Regions from separate parts of the Mesorhizobium sp. M0184 genome, predicted to be linked through region 1. Evidence: riboswitches for the same ligand, from Rfam matches in the RefSeq annotation. Region 1 holds a riboswitch; the other holds the start of a gene.
The links. Region 1 has a riboswitch for S-adenosylmethionine ahead of metX (homoserine O-acetyltransferase MetX). Riboswitches for the same ligand answer to the same signal wherever they lie in the genome.
Positions count from the first base shown of each region.

Region 2: another riboswitch for S-adenosylmethionine. It lies ahead of NKJ23_RS31085 (O-succinylhomoserine sulfhydrylase); the one in region 1 lies ahead of metX (homoserine O-acetyltransferase MetX).

Region 1 covers NZ_JAMYSZ010000001.1:272,261-275,755, reverse strand. The annotation lists gene metW (methionine biosynthesis protein MetW) at 1-245, opposite strand, end outside; gene metX (homoserine O-acetyltransferase MetX) at 361-1,530, opposite strand; SAM riboswitch at 1,623-1,700, opposite strand; gene hisC (histidinol-phosphate transaminase) at 1,839-2,948, shown strand; gene NKJ23_RS01370 (prephenate/arogenate dehydrogenase family protein) at 2,955-3,495, shown strand, end outside.
Region 2 covers NZ_JAMYSZ010000043.1:33,181-36,675, forward strand. The annotation lists gene NKJ23_RS31075 (hypothetical protein) at 1-236, shown strand, start outside; gene NKJ23_RS31080 (2'-deoxycytidine 5'-triphosphate deaminase) at 254-1,348, opposite strand; SAM riboswitch at 1,484-1,561, shown strand; gene NKJ23_RS31085 (O-succinylhomoserine sulfhydrylase) at 1,632-2,822, shown strand; gene NKJ23_RS31090 (glycosyltransferase) at 2,860-3,495, opposite strand, start outside.

The DNA.
Region 1 (3,495 bases):
CCCTTGTCGGGATAGAATTGGAGATCCTTGTCGGCATCGCCCTGGATGACCGACAGGCCACGCGCCACGCATTCGTTGACGCCGCGCTGCGACAGCTCCAGGCCGCGGCCATCGACCTTCTTGGTCGCCTGAAGCAATTCGAGCAGCAGGCCGTCGCCGGAACCGACGTCCAGCACCCGCGACTGCGGCGGGATGAGATCGGCGACGACTTCGAGGTCGACGCGCTGGGCGCGGTTGACGCTCATGCGTTCGGCTCCTGCCTGGCGCATGGTCCTGATCCGAAAAGTCTGCAACTTTTCGGGGTCATGCGCTGATGCCTGGCGCATGATCCTGATCCGAAAAGCCTGCAACTTTTCGGGGTCATGCGCCGAGCCCTCTCGCCCGAGCGGCCGAGGCGATGAAGCCTTTGATGGCGGCGAACAGTTCCGGCTCGTCGAGCAGAAAGGCGTCGTGGCCGCGGTCGGTCTCGATCTCGACGAACGAGACCGAAGCGCCGGCCGCGTTCAGCGCGTGCACGACCGAGCGGCTCTCCTCGGTCGGGAACAGCCAGTCGCTGGTGAACGAAACCAGGCAGAAGCGCGTCTTGGTGCCGGCGAAGGCATCGGCCAACCGGCCGCCATGGTCGGCGGCGAGATCGAAATAGTCCATCGCGCGGGTCATGTAGAGATAGGAGTTGGCATCGAAGCGATCGACGAAGGTCATGCCCTGATGGCGCAGATAGCTCTCGATCTGGAAGTCGGCATCGAAACCGAAGGTCAGCGCTTCTCGGTCCTGCAGGTTGCGGCCGAACTTGCGGTGCAGCGCTGCTTCCGACAGATAGGTGATGTGGGCGGCCATGCGCGCCACCGCCAGCCCCTTTTCCGGCCGCTTGCCATGCTCGAAATATTTGCCGCCGTGCCAGTCCGGGTCGGCCATCACCGCCTGCCTGCCGACCTCGTGGAAAGCGATGTTCTGCGAGGAATGGCGGGCGCCGGTGGCGATCGGCAGCGCCGAGAAGACGCGCTCGGGATAGCTGGAGGCCCATTGCAGCACCTGCATGCCGCCCATCGAGCCGCCAAGCACGCTGAACAGCTGTTCGATGCCGAAATGCTCGACCAGCATCAGCTGCGCCCGCACCATGTCGCGGATGGTGATGATCGGCAGGTCGAGCCCGTAAGGCTTGGCTGTGGCGGGACTTGTCGAGGCGGGGCCGGTGGATCCGAGGCAGCCGCCGATGACGTTTGACGAGATGACGAAGAAACGGTCGGTGTCGATGATCTTGCCGGGGCCGATCAGCACCTCCCACCAGCCCGGCTTGCCGGTCACCGGATTGGTGTTGGCGACATGCTGGTCGCCGGTCAGCGCATGGCAGACGAGGATGGCGTTGGAACGCGCGTCGTTGAGCGTGCCATAGGTCTGGTAGGCGATCTGGAACGGCGACAGCAGCGTGCCGGCGTCGAGCTTGAGCGGCTTGTCGGCGCCGAAACGCAACACCGGGCTCGACGGCTGGTCGGCCTCGTTGTTGGTTTTTCGAGCGCGCAAAGCGACCATTACATCTCCTTGCCCGGCCTTCCGTTGTCCGCCGGTCCGGGCAACAGCCAGTCAGGGCAACAAAAAACCGGCCATGCCTTCGCAAAGCCGGTTACAAGATGCAAACGGCCCTTTAGCAAGTTGTTTAACGTGGCTGCAAGCCGACCGGCCAAATCACCACGGAACTGTCGATGCTCTTCTATGACTCGCGCGTGGGTTCGTCAACGGCAAGTTCTTGATCCCGAATTGCCGCCCCTCGACATTCCGGGCCACGGCTTGTATTTCCGCTGCGGCCTCCGGATGGAGGCACTCTCGACGGATTTCATGAAATGAGCCAGACACCGGATCAGACACGTCCAAGGCCCCGCGCCGGCATCATGGACATCGAAGCCTATGTGCCCGGCAAGAGCGCGGCGCCTGAAGGTGTCGCCAAGGTCCATAAATTGTCGGCGAACGAGAACCCGCTCGGTCCTTCGCCAAAGGCGATAGAGGCCGCGCGCGCGGTCGCCGACAAGCTCGCGGTCTATCCCGACGGCAGCGCCAGGCGCCTGAGGGAAGCGATCGCCGAGGTGCACGGGCTCAACCCGGCGAACATCGTCTGCTCCAACGGCTCCGACGAGATTCTGGGCCTGCTGGCGCAGACCTATCTCGCACCCGGCGACGAAGCCATCATCACCGAACACGGCTTCATGGTCTACAAGATCTACATACAGTCGGCCGGTGCCGTCCCGGTAACGGTCAAGGAGACCGATGAACGCGCCGACATCGATGCGATCCTCGCCGCGGTGACGCCGGCTACCCGGATCATCTTCCTTGCCAATCCAAACAATCCAACCGGCACCTACGTGCCGTTCCAGGAGGTGCGCCGCCTGCATGCCGGCCTGCCGCGAAACGTGCTTCTGGTGCTGGATGCAGCTTACGCCGAATATGTCCGGCGAAACGATTATGAAGCCGGCGTCGAGTTGGTGGGCAGCGCGGAAAACGTGGTCATGACCCGCACTTTTTCCAAATTGGGCCTGGGCGGGGCGCGGATCGGCTGGATGTATGCGCCAATGCACGTCATCGACGCGATCAACCGCGTGCGCGGGCCTTTCAACGTCAATGCGACGGCAATCGAGGCCGGCATCGCGGCGATCCACGACCGCGCCCATATCGAACGCAGCGTGGCGCACAACGAGACCTGGCTGGCATGGCTGAGCGAGCAACTAAGCTGGCTCGGGCTGCGGGTGACACCGAGCGTCGGCAATTTCATCCTCATCCACTTTCCCGAGGACAAAAAGCATTCGGCGGCGGCCGCCGACGACTACCTCAGTGCGCGCGGCTACATATTGCGGCGCGTTTCCGGCTACGGTTTTTCGAACGCGCTGCGCATGAGCATCGGCACCGAAGAGGCCAATCGCGGCGTTGTCGCAGCACTCGCGACATTCATGAAAAGCTAGAACACCATGACCTCACCGATGTTCGAAAAGATCGCGCTGGTCGGCATCGGCCTGATCGGCTCGTCGCTGGCCCGCGTCATCCGCCGTGAGGGACTCGCCGGCCAAGTCGCGATTTCGACGCGCAGCGACGCGACGCTGGCACGCGCGAGCCAACTCGGCCTTGGCGACACCTATACGACGGATGCGAAAGAGGCGGTTCGCGATGCTGATCTGGTTATCGTCTCGGTGCCGGTCGGCTCTTCAGGCACGGTCGCCGCAGAGATCGCGCCGGCGCTGAAGAAGGGCGCCATCCTCACCGATGTCGGCTCGACCAAGGCCTCGGTGATCGCGCAGATGCAGCCGCACGTGCCTGATGGCGTGCACTTCATCCCCGGCCATCCTTTGGCCGGCACCGAAAAATCGGGACCGGACGCCGGTTTTGCCGAACTGTTCGAGAACCGCTGGTGCATTTTCACGCCGCTGCCCGGCACCGATCCCGCAGCACTGGAAAAGCTCTCGGAATTCTGGCGCCGCTGCGGCTCCAACATCGACACGATGGACCCGCAGC
Region 2 (3,495 bases), on a different contig from region 1:
ACAGACTGAACGACAATGGCAGAGCCTGCGGTATCGACTCCGCCAGAGCCCATGTGCTGGGATGTCTCGGCAAGCAGTTGTTCCCCTTGCAGTCCAGCTCAAGCGCCTCACTTGACGACGAGAAGCAAACCAGAGGTTTTTGGGGGAAGAAGCGATTGGCAGTGCGAGAACTGCTCTTTATCGGTCAGTTTCATGGCTGCCTTGGTGCCGCGAAAGAATATCTGTTTCGCGGCTGACGGAATTGCGAACAAGCTCAGCGCGCGGCGCGGAAATGCTTGGACAGTTTCAGGCCCTGTGCCTGATAATTCGAGCCGAGATCAGTGCCGTAGAGCGCCCGCGGCCGTTTCAGCATGTGCTCGTAGACCAACCGTCCGACGATCTGGCCGTGGTCGAGGATGAACGGCACTTCATGGCTGCGCACCTCGAGCACCGCCCGGCTGCCGGTGCCGCCCGACGCCGAATGGCCGAAACCCGGGTCGAAGAAACCGGCATAGTGGACGCGGAACTCGCCGACCAGCGGGTCGAAAGGCGTCATTTCGGCGGCGTAGAGTGGCGGCACATGCACCGCCTCGCGCGACACCAGGATATAGAATTCGTCCGGATCGAGCACCAGCTCGCCGGCACCGCTCTTGTAGAGCGGCTCCCAGAAATCGACGACATCCTGCGCGGCGCGCTTGTCGACGTCGACCAGGCCGGTGTGGTGCTTGCCGCGATAGCCGACCAGCCCGTCCTTGTCGCCGTCGAGGTCGATCGATAGCGCGATGCCCCCGCCTGAGATGTTGGGTGGTTCGGTGGCGACCAACATTTCGGCGCGGTGCAACTCGTGCAGCTCGTTTTCCGACAAGAGCGCATTGCCGGTGCGGAACCTGATCTGCGACAGCCGCGAGCCGGTCCGCACGACGATCGGGAAAGTGCGCGGGCTGACCTCCAGGTAGAGCGGGCCTTCATAGCCGGCGGCGATCTTGTCGAACTCGTGGCCGCGGTCGGTCATTACCCGGGTGAAGATATCGAGCCGTCCGGTCGAGCTTTTCGGGTTGGCGGAGGCGGAAATATGGGCGGGCAGCGCCAGGCCTTCGAGCAGCGGCACGATGTAGACGCAGCCGGTTTCCAGCACGGCACCTTCGGCGAGGTTGATCTCGTGCAGCTTCAGCCGGTCGAGCTTGTCGGCAACCCTGTGGTCCGGGCCGGGCAAGAAGGAAGCACGCACCCGCCAGGCCTTGTCGCCGAGCCTGAGGTCAAGGCTGGCCGGCTGGATCTGATCGGCATCGAGCGTGCGCGGCGATTTCAGCGCGCCCGTCTGGAACAGCGCGGAAATATCCTGATCGGGAAGAATGCCTGTCTGCCGCAAGGGTCTGGCTCCGTTCGAACGCCGGGCGAGGTCTTGTTCTGTCGCAGGTCCGACCGTGGACGCCTTTGGCACCTGCTTGGTACAACCCTCTTAATCATGCCGGCAATTGACGCAAGCGTGGCGCGGGTCTAAAGCTCGTTATCCCGTGGTGATTTGGCCGGTCGGCTTGCAGCCACGTTAAACAAGTCGCTAAAGGACCGTCGGGCCGCAAGGCCATATGGACCGGTTGCGACTTTCGCGACCGGTTTTTTGTTGTTTGGACCAATTTTGGTGTTTGGATAGAATGATGACCAAGAAGCGCGACTGGAAGCCTCAGACCGCACTCGTGCATGCCGGAACGCTGCGTTCCGGCTTCGGCGAGACCTCCGAGGCGATGTATCTCACCCAAGGCTATGTCTACGAGACGGCGCAAGCGGCGGAGGCCCGCTTCAAGGGCGAGGAGCCGGGCTTCATCTATTCGCGCTATGCCAATCCGACGGTCGACATGTTTGAGAAACGCATGTGCGCGCTGGAAGGAGCCGAAGACGCGCGCGCCACGGCATCCGGCATGGCGGCGGTGACGGCAGCACTGCTGTGCAGCGCCAAGGCGGGCGACCATATCGTGGCGGCGCGCGCGCTGTTCGGCTCCTGCCGCTGGGTGGTCGAGACGCTGGCGCCGAAATACGGCATTGAGGCAACGCTGGTCGACGGCACCGACATCGCCAATTGGGAAAAGGCGGTCAAGCCCAACACCAAACTGTTTTTCCTGGAAAGCCCTACCAATCCAACGCTGGAGGTAGTCGACATTGCCGCCGTCGCGGCACTTGCCAATTCGATCGGCGCCAGGCTGATCGTCGACAATGTCTTCGCTACGCCCTTGCAGCAGAAACCCCTGCAGCTCGGCGCCCACATCGTCGTCTATTCGGCCACGAAGCATATTGACGGCCAGGGGCGCTGTCTTGGCGGCATCGTTCTGTCGGACAAGAAATGGATCGACGAGAACCTGCATGACTATTTCCGCCACACCGGCCCAAGCCTCTCGCCCTTCAATGCCTGGACGCTGCTGAAAGGCCTGGAGACGCTGCCGCTACGCGTACGCCAGCAGACGGAAAGTGCCGGCCGCATCGCGGATTTCCTCGCCGAGTGCCCGCAAATCGCCCGCGTCATCTATCCCGGCCGCGCCGACCACCCGCAAGCGGCCGTGGTCAAGAAGCAGATGTCGGGCGGCTCGACGCTGATTTGCCTCGATGTGAAGGGCGGCAAGCAGGCGGCCTTTGCCTTCCAGAACGCACTCGACGTCGTGCTGATTTCCAACAATCTCGGCGACGCCAAGAGCCTGATCACCCATCCGGCGACGACCACACACAAGAACTTGACCGATGAAGCCCGCGCCGAGCTCGGCATCGGACCGGGAACGCTCAGGCTGTCAGTCGGCCTTGAGGACGCCGACGACCTGCTCGAAGACATCGAGCAGGCACTGAGAGTTGCCGGATAAGGGCCTGGCCGAACAGAGGCGAGCGGGGACGCGCCGATCAGGCGCCGGACGGGGTCTCTTCCAGCTCCGCGACGGCCTTGGTCTGGATAGTCATCACATTGCCGCGCCAGTCGACGGCGCCGCTCAGCCATCCGCGCGCCCAAATGGCGGGAAGCATCAGGTCTCGCGCCATCATCGCCAGGATGGTGCGCAGCGACAGGTGCCATCCCTTGGCCGAGGCCAAGGCGCATTCCGGCAGGTAGGCCGCGACCAGCACGGCGATGGCGGTTGCCGGCAGGCTGACGCCGGCGTCAGCCGCCGCGATCAGCGCAAGCACCAGCGGCGGCGCTGCGCCGATCAAGATCTCGGGGGCGAAGAACAGCGCGAAGGTGACGCGGCGCAGCCGCGCCCAGCGCGCCTGCCGCGACCAGATCTCGCCAAACGTGCGCCGGCCGAGCGGCTGTTCGAAGGGCGAGGCGACAAGATTGACCCGCAGTCCGAACCCGTTGACCAGCTTGGTCGCGGCGGCGTCTTCGGCGATCTCGGCAGCAAGCGCGCAGATGCCGCCATTGGCGTCGAGCATCGGCTTATTCCACAACATGCTCTTGCCCTGCGCGAAGCCGAGGCCGAGCGCCTCTCCGGCGTACTGCCAGCGTGCCTGCAGCGTGTTGAGAAAGGCGCATTCGACCTCCCC